3 regions of the Haloechinothrix salitolerans genome follow, and region 2 is predicted to be linked to each of the others. Evidence: riboswitches for the same ligand, from Rfam matches in the RefSeq annotation. Region 2 holds a riboswitch; each other region holds the start of a gene.

Region 1 (4,188 bases), 2.1 Mb from region 2:
GGCGGCGAGCAACAGCGGGTCGCGCTCACCCGCGCGCTCGCGCCCCGGCCCGAGCTGCTGCTGCTCGACGAGCCGTTCTCCAACCTAGACCGGCACCTGCGCACGCAGGTTCGGGCGGACACCTTGGAGCTGCTGCGCAAGACCGGCACGCCCGCCGTGTTCGTCACCCACGACCAGGCCGAAGCGCTCGCCGTTGGCGACCGCGTCGCGGTGATGCGCGCGGGCCGCATCGAACAGCTCGGCGCACCCGAGCCGGTGTTCCACACGCCGACCAACCGGTTCGTGGCGACGTTCATGGGCGACGCGGACTTCCTGCCCGCGACGTTGGCAGGCGACACGCTCGTGACCGAAGCCGGGTCGGTGCAGGCGCCGGAGGACGTCGTCGGTCGGGTGGATGCCCTGGAGGTCATGGTGCGCCCGCACGAGGTGGTGCTGCGGCCCGCCGACGATGGCACTGACGGTGCCGCCCGCGTCATCGACACGGAGTTTCAGGGTGGGTTCATCCTGCACACGGTGCGGCTGGACTCCGGGCGGCAGTTGCGGTCACTGCAACCGCACACCACCCACTACCCCATCGGCACCCGGCTGCACGCGGAGCTGTCCTACGGCCACCCGCCCGCCGTGCTGCCGAACCACGACGCGGCCGCTACCAACGGCCACCACCGGGAACCCGCGCGGCCGCGGTAGATCACCGAGCGGCCGTGCGCAGAATGGCGTCGGCGGAGCGGTCGACGTCCTCGGCCGTGGTGGCATAGTTCGACACCCGAGACGCGCAGTAGACGTCGCCCGCGCCACGTCGTCGGGCGGCGCGACCGCTCGATCCGGCAGGCCCCTCCGCGTCCGTGCTCTTGCCGCGACGTAGGTCGCCCAAGCCGGCCCCGCCTTGCGGCGCTCTAGGGGTTATGTCATAGTAGATATTTGGTCACTGAATGTCGCGGGGATGCCGCAACACACGAGGGGATGGACGATGAAGCGCCTACCGGGACGGACGCGGCAACGTATGGTCGACAGCGCCGTGACGCTGCTGCGAGAACGTGGCGCGTCCGGCGTCAGCATCGACGCCGTCCTCGCGCACAGCGGCGCGCCGCGCGGGTCGGTGTACCACCACTTCCCCCACGGCCGGAACGAAATGGTGCTCAGCGCGGTGCGGCAGGCGGGCAACGAGATCGGCAGGCACATCCGGCCCACCGCCGGTGAGCCGCACGTTGTGCTCGACGGCTTCGTCGACTACTGGCGACGCACGCTGACCGAAAGCAGCTTCCAGGCCGGGTGCCCCGTCGTCGCGCTCGCCGTCGACAACCGGGGCGACCTACCCGAAGCCGCCGACGCCGTCCGCGAGATCTTCTGGGCGTGGCAGGAGAAACTGCGCGAGCTGTTGATCGCTGCCGGACTCCCCTCCGAGCGCTCGAAGCGGCTGGCGAAGGTCGCGGTCGCGGCGATCGAGGGCGCGGTCGTGCTCTGCCGCGCGGAACGCAGCACCGAGCCGCTGGACGTCGTCGTTGAGGAACTGACACCGCTCTTCCAGTGACCCGGGCGGCCAGGGTGGCTTCGCCAAGGATATCGCGCGATTCGCGCCGGATTCGCGACTATCTGTCGGTTTCTCGCGACCGTATACCTGGCGAAACCGCGGTGTGACGTGGCTCTCGCGACGACGTCTTCCGCTGGAAAGGACGACGTCAGGCACGCGACGGCGACGGCGCGCATTCCTCCGATGGGCGTCCACATCCCGAACACACTTGCCGTGCCGCGCATGATCACTACGGTGGGTGGTGCTGGTGGTTCGTTCACCCACGTCGCGTGAACGTGGTGAACGAGGTAAGAGGGAACCCGGTGCGAATCCGGGACTGCCCCGCAGCGGTGTGCGGGAACGAACGCCGTGCCCGGTCCCGACCGGGACCGCACTGGACCGACACGGTCTGGGAAGCGACGGCTAGTAGACACGCCTGGCCCCGAGCCAGGACACGCCCGCGAGTCCGAAGACCTGCCACCGGTACGCGCACCGCCGGTGCGCGTGGTCCGAGGTCTCGCGGGAGGACCTTGCGGACGATCAGCCTCCGCGGCGCGCGCCGCCCGTACCGTGCTGGTCGCACGTGCCCCTCCCCTGGCCTCGGTGCCATTGCCGTCGAGCTCGCGAGGAGAGAGCGTTGACCAGCACGATTGGATCGACAGTCCTTGGCTACCCCCGGATAGGCCCGAACCGGGAACTCAAGCGCGCCCTGGAGCGGTACTGGGCGTCGCGCGGCAGCGAGGCGGAGCTGCGCGCGGTGGCGCGGGAGCTACGCGCCGACACCTGGCGTTCGCTTGCCGCCGCAGGCCTGGATTCGGTGCCAGGCAACACGTTCTCGTTCTACGACCACGTGCTGGACACGGCGGTCATGGTCGACGCCGTGCCGAGGCGATTCACCGATCTCGGCCTGAACCCGCTGGACACCTACTTCGCGATGGCGCGGGGCGTGGCGTCGACGTCTCCGCTGGAGATGACGAAGTGGTTCGACACGAACTACCACTACTTGGTTCCTGAGATCGGTCCGAGCACCCAGTTCTCGCTGGCTGACCGCACACCGGTCGAGCAGTATCGCGAGGCGGCCGAGCTTGGCGTGACGACCCGACCGGTGCTCGTCGGCCCGTTGACGTTCCTACTGCTGTCCAAACCGGACGACGATGCGCCGGCGTCGTTCCTACCGCTTGACAAGCTCGGCGACCTGCTCGAGGTCTACGCCGAGTTGCTGCGGCAGCTGCGCCGCGCGGGGGCGGAATGGGTGCAGCTCGATGAACCCGCCTTCGCCGCGGACCGCTCACAGGACGAACTGGACGCGCTCCGCGAGGCGTACCACGCGCTGGGTGAGCTGACCGACCGGCCGAACCTGCTGGTGGCGGGCTACTTCGGCAATCTCGGCGACGCGCTGCCGGTAGTGGCGTCCTCGCCGGTGGAGGCGCTCGGCGTCGATCTGGTCGCCGCGCCGTCCACAGTGGATACCCTGTCGATGTGCCGAAGCCTGCGGGACAAGACGCTGGTCGCCGGGCTGGTCGACGGCCGCAATATTTGGCGTACCGACCTCGACCAGGCGTTGACGACGGCGGCCACACTGCTCGGCCTCGCCGACGAGGTGGCGGTGAGCACGTCGTGTTCGCTACTACACGTGCCCTACGACGTCGAGGTGGAAACGCGGCTGGACCCGCGCGTCAAGTCGTGGCTTGCGTTCGCCGCGCAGAAAGTCCACGAAGTCGTGGTGCTCGGCCGTGCGCTGCGAGAAGGCCGTGACGTCGTGGCGACCGAGCTGGCAGAGGCGCGGGAGGCAGTCGCGGACCGCGCCACCGCCGAGGGCGTGCGCGATGACCGGGTGCACGCGCGGCTGGCATCCCTACGCCCAGAGCACACCCGTCGCGGAGACTACGCGGCGCGGCAGCGGGCGCAGCAGCAGTCGCTGCGCCTGCCCCCGTTGCCGACGACCACCATCGGCTCGTTCCCGCAAACCACCGACGTCCGCAAGGCACGTGCCGCACTTCGCACGGGTGAACTCGATCCAACGACGTACACCGACCGGATGCGGAGCGAGATCGAGCGAGTCATCCGGTTACAGGAACGGATCGGGCTCGATGTGCTGGTGCACGGCGAGCCGGAGCGCAACGACATGGTGCAGTACTTCGCCGAGCAGCTCACCGGATTCGCCGCGACCGACCATGGGTGGGTGCAGTCGTACGGCTCGCGGTGCGTGCGGCCGCCGATCCTCTACGGCGACGTCGCACGGCCAGAACCGATCACCGTGGAGTGGGCGCGGTTCGCGCAGCAGCTCACCGACAAGCCGGTCAAGGGCATGCTCACCGGGCCGGTGACGATCCTGGCGTGGTCGTTCGTTCGCGACGACCAGCCGATGGCGGACACGGCACGACAGGTGGCACTAGCGATCCGCGACGAGACGCGCGACCTGGAAGCGGAAGGCATTCGGGTGGTGCAGGTCGACGAACCGGCGCTGCGAGAGCTGCTGCCGTTGCGGTCGCAACGACGCAAGGCGTACCTCGATTGGGCGGTGGAGGCGTTCCGGCTGGCGACGTCCGGAGTGGCGGATTCGACGCAGATCCACACCCATCTGTGCTACTCCGAGTTCGGCGACGTCATTGACGCGATCGTGGCACTGGACGCCGATGTCACCAGCATCGAGGCGGCGCGCTCCCGCATGGAGGTGCTGG
Region 2 (4,188 bases):
CGGGAAGCCGAAAGGTGTCGTGCGCGACACCGGTGGGCACGCGGTCGCGCTGGCCTGGTCGATGCGCAACATCTACGACGTCGCGCCCGGCGAGGTCTGGTGGACGGCGTCCGACGTCGGCTGGGTCGTCGGGCACTCCTACATCGTCTACGGGCCGCTGCTGATCGGCGCGACCACCGTGCTCTACGAGGGCAAACCGGTCGGCACGCCGGACGCGGGCGCGTTCTGGCGGGTGCTCTCCGAACACCGCGCGAAGGCGTTGTTCACCGCGCCGACCGCGTTGCGTGCCATCAAGAAGGTGGATCCGAAGGCGACCGAGGTCGCCAAGTACGACCTGCCGGCGTTCCAGACGCTGTTTCTCGCTGGCGAACGGCTCGACCCGGAGACGTACCACTGGGCGCACGACGTCCTCGGCGTCCCGGTGATCGACCACTGGTGGCAGACCGAGACCGGCTGGCCGATCGCGGCGAACCCGCGCGGACTGGAGACGTTGCCGGTCAAGCCAGGATCGGCGACCGTGCCGATGCCCGGCTACGACGTCCAGATCCTCGACCAGCGGGGCAACCAGTTGCCAGCGGGGCAGGAGGGTGCCATCGCGATCAAGCTCCCGTTGCCGCCGGGCACGCTGCCCACGTTGTGGGGCGACGACGACCGCTACGTCGAGTCGTACCTGTCCCGCTACGAGGGCTACTACCTCACCGGCGACTCCGGCTACCTCGACGAAGACGGCTACCTGTTCGTCATGGGCCGGACGGACGACGTCATCAACGTCGCTGGTCACCGGCTATCCACCGGGTCCATCGAGGCCGCGCTCGCCAGCCACCCGGCCGTCGCGGAGTGCGCGGTGATCGGCGTGCACGACGCGCTCAAGGGCCAGGTGCCGCGCGGGTTCGTGGTGCTCAAGTCCGGTGTGGACGTCGAGGAGAGCACGTTGCGCGACGAGCTGGTCGCCGCGGTGCGCCGCGACATCGGGCCGGTGGCGGCGTTCAGGGACGTCTCGATCGTCGATGCGCTACCCAAGACCCGCTCCGGCAAGATCCTGCGCAAGACGATGCGCGGTATCGCCGACGGCAGGGACGAGCCGGTGCCGTCGACGATCGAGGACGTCGGCGTGTTGGACAGTCTCCGCTCGGTGCTGCGCGCCGAAAGCTGAGGCGACTCGCGTTGAGTCCGCCAGGGCGCTAGGGACGGCGCCAGGCCGCACCTTGAGTGGCGGATCGGTGCGAATCGGTCATGATGGGGGCGCGATGGAAGCCGATAACGCGGCAGGGGGCCGGGCGCCGAGATGAGCAACATCGAGACCGATCCGATCGAGACCCGCTGCAGGGCGCGGGCGGAGCGGGTCGAGCCACAGCACCCGGCGGTCGAGATCGTCACATCGCGGGAGGTGCCGCTCGGCGGTCCCCGTGCGATGCGGGTACGCCGCACGTTGCCCCAGCGCGCCAGGTCGCTCATCGGTGCGTGGTGTTTCGTCGATCACTATGGGCCCGAGGACGTGCGTAACGTCGGCGGCATGGTGGTGCCACCCCATCCGCATACCGGATTGCAGACGGTGAGCTGGCTGTTCTCCGGCGAGATCGAGCACAGGGACAGCTCAGGTGCGCGGGCGCTGGTCGAGCCGGGTGAGCTGAACTTGATGACCGGCGGCTATGGCATCTGCCACTCCGAGGTGTCGACGGCGGCGACGTCGGTACTGCACGGGGTGCAGCTCTGGGTGGCGCTGCCGGACGCGCACCGGGACGCGGACCGCGACTTCCAGCACCACGTGCCCGACGTCGTCCATCATGATGGCGCGGACGTCCGTGTCTTCCTCGGCTCCATGGCGGGGACCTCCTCGCCGGTGTCGACGTTCACGCCACTGCTCGGCGCGGAGATCACGCTCGCGCCGGAATCCGTCGTCGAGCTGGACGTCGATCCGAGCTTCGAGCACGGCGTGCTGGTGGACCGGGGGCCGGTCCGCGTCAGCGAGACCTCCATCGCGCCAGCCCAGCTGGGTTACGTGGGCGTCGGCGCCGCCTGTCTGCGACTTGCCAACCCCTCACCGGAGCAGGCGCGGGTGGTGCTGCTCGGCGGGGAACCGTTCGAGGAAGACATCGTCATGTGGTGGAACTTCGTCGGCCGGAGCCACGACGAGATCGTGCGGTTTCGGGCGGCGTGGCAGCAGGAGTCGGAGCGGTTCGGGCAGGTAGAGGGCTACGTCGGCGAGCCGATGCGGCTGCCCGCGCCGCCGCTGCCGAAGGTCCGGCTCCGCCCGCGACGTCGTCCGGGACGCTGACTCGGCGGCCGTGACGCGCGGGATGGTGACGCCCGAGCCAACGACGCACACGGGTGTCGGTCACGCCACACCCGGCCCGCCCGGCGAGGCGATACCCGCTACGATCCGACGTCGAGCCAGTCGCATCCGATAGCGGATGCAGGGGAATCCGGTGCGACTCCGGAACTGACGCGCAGCGGTGAGGGCGACGGGCGAGGCGACACGCCACTGGATCAGCGGGTCTGGGAAGGTGCCTCGTCCGGGTGAACCCGAGTCCGAAGACCTGCTGGCTCGCCGAGCCGATCCGAGCTTCGCGTACAAGCTCCCGAGCGCAAAGGTCGTAACGCATGAACCGTCACCGAGGCACCACCGCCGAGCCGCCCTGTCGCCCGCCTGTCCTGCCGCCGCTGGACGGGGCAGGCCGTGCACACGTTTGAGGACGTCCCGCGGCGCAAGTCCGCGCGACGGCTGCCAGCGCCGGTCGTCGTCCCCGTCCTGCTGGTGCTGCTCGCCGCGAGCGCGATCGCGTCGGTCGGGTTCGGCGCGGAGCCGCTGGCGTGGTCCGTCGTCATCGACGCGCTGGCCAATCGGCTGACCGACGGCACCGGCGACGCGACGTACGACATCATCGTGTGGGACATCCGGGTGCCCCGAACACTGCTGGCGATCGTCGTCGGCGCTGGTCTCGCGGTCGCCGGAGTCGGCATCCAGACACTCGTGCGCAACCCACTCGCGGACCCGTACCTGCTCGGCGTGTCTGCGGGAGCCAGCGTCGGTGCGACGGCCGTGATCACGTTCGGCGTGCTGGCGGCGGCCGGGTTGTGGGCGCTGTCCGTCGGCGCGCTGCTCGGCGCACTGGGTGCCGCGCTGCTGGTGTTCGGCGTCGCCATGGCTCAGGGTGGGCTCACCCCGCTACGGCTGGTGTTGATCGGCACGGTGCTCTCCGCCGCGTTCTCCGCGATCGCCAGCTTTCTCGTGTTCCGCAGCGACAACCCGCAGGCCGCGCAGTCGGTGTTGTTCTGGCTGCTCGGCAGCCTCTCCGGTGCGGCGTGGAACCAGCTGCCGCTGGTCGCGGGCGCGGTCGTCGTCATCGGCGCGGTGCTCGTCGCGGGCAGCGGCTGGCTGGACGCGCTCGCCACGAGCCCGGACACCGCCGCCGCGCTGGGCGTACCGGTCCGCGCGCTACGTGGCGGCCTGTTCGTGCTGCTCGCCACGCTGGTCGGCGTGCTGGTCGCCGTCGCGGGCAGCATCGGGTTCGTCGGCCTCGTCCTCCCGCACATCAGCCGGATGCTGGTCGGCGTCCGACATCGAGCCGTGCTGCCGGTGGCCGCGCTGTCGGGTGCGGTGTTCCTGATTTGGGTGGACATCGCCGCACGCGTCGCGGTGCGTCCCACTGAGATCCCGCTCAGCGTCGTCACCGGGCTGATCGGCGCGCCGGTGTTTCTGGTGCTGATGGGCCGCAGGCACTACCGATTCGGAGCCGACCAATGACCGCGCCAGCAGAGACCCAGCCGATCCAGGCCACCGACGACCACCTCACCGTGTCGGGCCTCGCCTGCGCTGCGGGCAAGCGTGTCGTGCTGCGCGACGTCGACTTCGCGGTGCGACGCGGCGAGCTGCTGGCGCTGGTCGGCCCGAACGGCTCGGGCAAGTCGACGTTGCTGCGCGCGCTCGGCGGGGTCCGCAAGCCCGTCGCGGGCGATGTGTTGCTGGACGACGTCCCGCTTGGCCAGTTGTCCGCCAGGCGTCGCGCGCGGGCGATCACGCTGGTCGGGCAGGAGGAAGCGCTGCCTGCGGACCTCGTCGTTGGCGAGATGGTCGCGCTGGGCCGCACGCCGCACCGCCCGCCGTGGGCAGGGGGCGACGCGGCCGAACGCGCCGCCGTGTTGGCCGCGCTCGACCAGGTCGGCCTCGCTTACGCCGTCGACCATCCT
Region 3 (4,188 bases), 3.7 Mb from region 2:
GTCGCGTCGACGACGTCGAGTGCCCACGCCACGACATCCCGGTCGCGCTGGCCGAGCGCACCCGTGAACCCGGTGTGCGGGTGCCTGCCGAACGACACCAGCTCGCGGCCGGTGAGCAGGCCAGGGGAGACACGCTCGGTCAGCACCACCGCGATCCGACGTGCTCGTTCCGTTGTGGACAGTCGCGTGAGGTCGGCGCCGTCGAGCGACATCCCGCCCGACAGTGGCGGTTGCAGGCCCGCGAGGGCGCGGATCATTGTCGACTTACCGACTCCATTGGGTCCGAGTAGGATTGTCAGCTCGCCGCGGCCGGCCACGGCGGACAGTCCGGTGAGGACGGTATGTCGTCGATAGCCGACGCTCAGTGCGTCCAGCCGCAGCGTCATGTGCCGACCCCCTGAAGCGCGCGGCTGCGCAACAGGATGGCGATGACGACCGGCGCACCGAGTAGCGCCGTGATCACGTTGATGGGGATGACCGTGTCTGGCAGTTGCGACACTACCGAGCACAACAACGCCGTCATCGCGCCCGCCAGGAGCGTCGCGGGCAGCAGCACGCGGTGGTCGGAGGTCCCAGCTAGACGTCGTGCGGCGTGGGGCACCGCGATGCCGAGGAAGCCGATCGGTCCGCAGAACGCTGTGACCGCCCCTGCCAGCAGCGACGCACTGAGCAGTGTGGTCGTCCGTGCCCTGCCGACGTTGAGCCCGAGCGTGCGGGCGTAATTCTCACCGAGCAGCAGGGCGTTCAACTGCTTCGCGGACGAGGTGGCCACCGCGATGCCCGCGACCGTCACGCCGCCGAACAACGCCAGATCGGACCACGTCGTGCCGGAGAAACTGCCCAGTCCCCAGGCGAGGAACTGCTGCGCCTGCTGAGGTTCCGTCCAGGTCAGCAGCAGGCTGACGATGGCGGTCGTCGCGGATCCGACCATCACGCCGATCACCAGCAGCGTGACAGGGGAGCGGACGAACCGGGCGAGCAGCAGGATGCCGGACAACACCAGCCCGGCACCGGCCGCCGCCGCGACGACGACACCCGCCCTGCCGCCAGCAGCGACGTCGGCGGCGAATCCCGACGCGCCGGTGCCCGCGCCGACCACCGCCAGCGAGACGCCGAGACTGGCGCCCGAACTCACTCCCAGCGAGTACGGATCGGCCAGCGGGTTGCGGAACAGCGTCTGCATCTGCAGGCCCGCCATGCCCAGCGCCGCTCCGGCGAGTGCGGCCGTGAGCGCGCGGGGCAACCGGATTGTCTCGATCACCACCTGCCAGCGCGGGTCGGCGGGGGTTGCGCCGAGCAACACCCGCACGGTTTCGTGAAGGGGCACCGGCACCGAGCCGACCGTGATGGCCAGGGTCAGTGCGGTGCCGGTGCCTGCGAACAGCCCGCCGAGCGCGATCACCCTGCGAAACATCGCGCTCGGCGGGACTGCCCGCGCTACCGCCGTCGCGGTGGCCGTCGCGGAGGTCGACGCGGCGGTCACCGCCCCACCTGGCGGTAGAACTGGAAGTCGTGACCGGGTAGCCGGTCCGGGTGGACGATCGCGGCCAGGTCAGCGAGCACCAGGTCTGGCCGGGTCACGCCGCGTTCCCAGTAGCCGTTGCCGCCGTTCGGTCCGACGTCTTCGGCGATAGTCCACACCTGTCCGGACTTCATGGCGGCCAGCTCGGCGTAGCGCGGGTCCTCGCTGGTGACGTCGTCCTTGGTGCGCCACTCTGTGCTGGCCAGCCACAGCGGGATGTCGCTGGCCTTGGCGGCGACTTCTTCGGCGGACAGCGACAGGCTGCCGGTGTCGTCGGTGTCCGCCCACGGGTGCGTCGCGCCCGCGTCCGCGAGCAGCCTGCTCTGGTACGACGCGCCGCCAGGCACCGACCACGTGCCCCGCCACATGTTGCCGGTCAGCACCTCGACGGTCGCCGCGTCCGCCACCATGTCCTTGACGTCGTGATAGCCGGACTCGATCCGCTCGAACATCTTCTCCGCCGCGGCTTCCTCGCCGGTTAGCGCGGCCATCACCTTCAGCCACTCCGCCCTGCCCAACGGTGAGGCCTCCAGCCACTCGGCGTTCGCCACCACCGTGACGTCGGCCTTGCGGAGCGCGGCGTACTCCGGCTTGTTGGTGCCGCCGCTCATCACGACGTCCGGCGCGTCGGCGACCACTTGCTCGACGTCGAGGGTGGTATCACTGCCGTACTCGACGACGTCGCCCACGTCGATCGCTTTCCGTACGTCGGCGTTGACCACGCGGGACGCGTTCGCCACCCCGCTGAGGACGTCGAGCCGATCCAACTGGGCCAGCAGCGGCAGGTGTGTCGTGGACTCGGCGTACAGGCTGTCGATCGGCGTCGTCACCACGGTCGCGTCCGCGAGGTCGCCGGTGAGCGATGGGGTCGGCGCGCCGCAGTGCACCAGCGCGTACGTCACAGGGCTACCGCCGGGAAACGGCTCGTCGATCGTGAGCACTTGGTACGACTTCTCGTAGCGCAGCGAGAAATTCTCCGCGTGTTCGACCGATGTCTTGGTTGGGTAGTAGTCGACGTCCGCGTCGAAATCCGCGATGCAGCCCTCGGGTGTGTCGTCTGCCAGGGGTGCGGGGGTGCTACAGGCCGCGAGGCCGAGCGAGCCAATGAGAACGGACAGGGCAAGGCGCGTGCGCCCGCGAACGGTCATGACCAGCGGTCACCTCTCTCGGGGATATCCCGCCCCGGTTGTGCGAGGAGGCGATGACGTGAGTGTCCTGACTCCCGGATCTACGCTGCTCCCGGCCTTCCCACCCTCGCGGGTCGTGGCCTTGCTGGGATTCGCTCCCCGGTCACAGTGGCGGGTCCGTGCCGGATTCGCACCGGCTTCCTCGGTCGCCATCGCCGTGTCTGTCGGAATCGATCTTTCCGGACGATTCGCCGCGACGGCAAGGTGAGTGCGCTCACGCACCATTCGGGTGATGGGCGAGTCGCAACCGGATGCGCATCATGTCCGACGCGATCTCGTTGAGCAGTAAGCCGAATTGCTCACAACGTGGTGAGGGAGGAGACCGCGGGCACCGTTACCGGCCGCGGGTCGCTGCGGAACCAGCCGTGCCGCCCAGTTCAAGGCTGACGGAGGTATCCGCAACGCCGCACGGACCGGCGCGGGGACGAAAGACCAGTTAGGCTCCGAACATCTGCTGCCACTCCTGCAGCGACCGGGGTCGGAACACGACGTTGTTCTCCCTGACAGTGGACAGCGGCGCGGACGGGTCCTTCGAGTACTGGTGACCCGGGTACACCACGGGATCGTTCGGTAGCCCGGCAAGCTGGTGCAGGCTGTGATACATCGCCTCGGCGTCGCCGCCGGGGAAGTCGGTGCGGCCGCAGCCATCAAGGAACAGCGTGTCGCCCGCGACGAGCCGGTTGCCGACGAGGAAACACTGACTGCCCGGTGTGTGACCTGGTGTGTGCAGCGTACGGATCGTGATGGCGCCGACCTCGATCCTGGAATCGTGGTCGTGCGCGGTGAGGTCGGTGGCCGAGACACCGGTGACGCGCTGCACCCAGTCGAGCTCTTCGCGGTTGACGTGCACCGGGACCTGCTCCCTGGCGAGCAACTCGGCGAGCCCTGGCAGTTCGAAACCCATCATGCTGCCGCCGACGTGGTCGGGGTGATGGTGGGTGCCGAGCACGCCGACCAGCCGCATGTCGTCCGCGGCGAGCGTGTCGAGCAGTTCGCCGACAGCGTAGGCGGGATCGACGATGACGGCTTCCCGTGTCTCGCGGTCGCCGATCAGGTACGCGAAGTTCAGCATCTGGGTGGCGACGGGGTCACCCACAGCGAAGTCACGGCCGGACAGCAACTGGCGGAAATAGAGTCGGTCGGACATAGAGCGGGAGCCTATCCGTTCCCCGTGTGGTGGCGGCGAGGGCCGGGGGTCGCGCGAGAGGGCCGCTCGGTGAGCTTGCGGCGGTGGTGTGCGATCGAGCAGGCTAGCCGAGGACTGACGGACTCGTGACCGCCGAGCGGATGTCGAATCACTGAAGCGGACGCCTGATGACCGAACCACGACTGATGCTGGGGCCGGTGCTGCGGCACGTCGACGAGACGTCAGCGACGGTATGGGTGGAGACCGACCGGGCATGCGTCGTCGAAATCCTGGGCAGCACGTCGCGGACGTTCCAGGTCGGTGGGCATCATTACGGCCTCGTTGTCATCACA

The links. A riboswitch is a leader RNA that binds a small molecule or an ion and turns the genes downstream of it on or off. The one in region 2 is predicted to bind cobalamin.
Region 1: another riboswitch for cobalamin. It lies ahead of metE (5-methyltetrahydropteroyltriglutamate--homocysteine S-methyltransferase); the one in region 2 lies ahead of ACFQGD_RS06620 (FecCD family ABC transporter permease).
Region 3: another riboswitch for cobalamin. It lies ahead of ACFQGD_RS24300 (ABC transporter substrate-binding protein); the one in region 2 lies ahead of ACFQGD_RS06620 (FecCD family ABC transporter permease).

The regions. Positions count from the first base shown of each region.
Region 1 covers NZ_JBHSXX010000001.1:3,494,014-3,498,201, reverse strand. The annotation lists gene ACFQGD_RS16635 (ABC transporter ATP-binding protein) at 1-687, shown strand, start outside; gene ACFQGD_RS16630 (hypothetical protein) at 689-871, opposite strand; gene ACFQGD_RS16625 (TetR/AcrR family transcriptional regulator) at 968-1,528, shown strand; cobalamin riboswitch at 1,760-2,003, shown strand; gene metE (5-methyltetrahydropteroyltriglutamate--homocysteine S-methyltransferase) at 2,145-4,188, shown strand, end outside.
Region 2 covers NZ_JBHSXX010000001.1:1,413,034-1,417,221, forward strand. The annotation lists gene ACFQGD_RS06610 (propionyl-CoA synthetase) at 1-1,153, shown strand, start outside; gene ACFQGD_RS06615 (pirin family protein) at 1,286-2,275, shown strand; cobalamin riboswitch at 2,376-2,559, shown strand; gene ACFQGD_RS06620 (FecCD family ABC transporter permease) at 2,678-3,745, shown strand; gene ACFQGD_RS06625 (ABC transporter ATP-binding protein) at 3,742-4,188, shown strand, end outside.
Region 3 covers NZ_JBHSXX010000001.1:5,110,081-5,114,268, reverse strand. The annotation lists gene ACFQGD_RS24310 (ABC transporter ATP-binding protein) at 1-386, opposite strand, end outside; gene ACFQGD_RS24305 (FecCD family ABC transporter permease) at 383-1,483, opposite strand; gene ACFQGD_RS24300 (ABC transporter substrate-binding protein) at 1,480-2,670, opposite strand; cobalamin riboswitch at 2,715-2,890, opposite strand; gene ACFQGD_RS24295 (MBL fold metallo-hydrolase) at 3,146-3,856, opposite strand; gene ACFQGD_RS24290 (alkaline phosphatase D family protein) at 4,024-4,188, shown strand, end outside.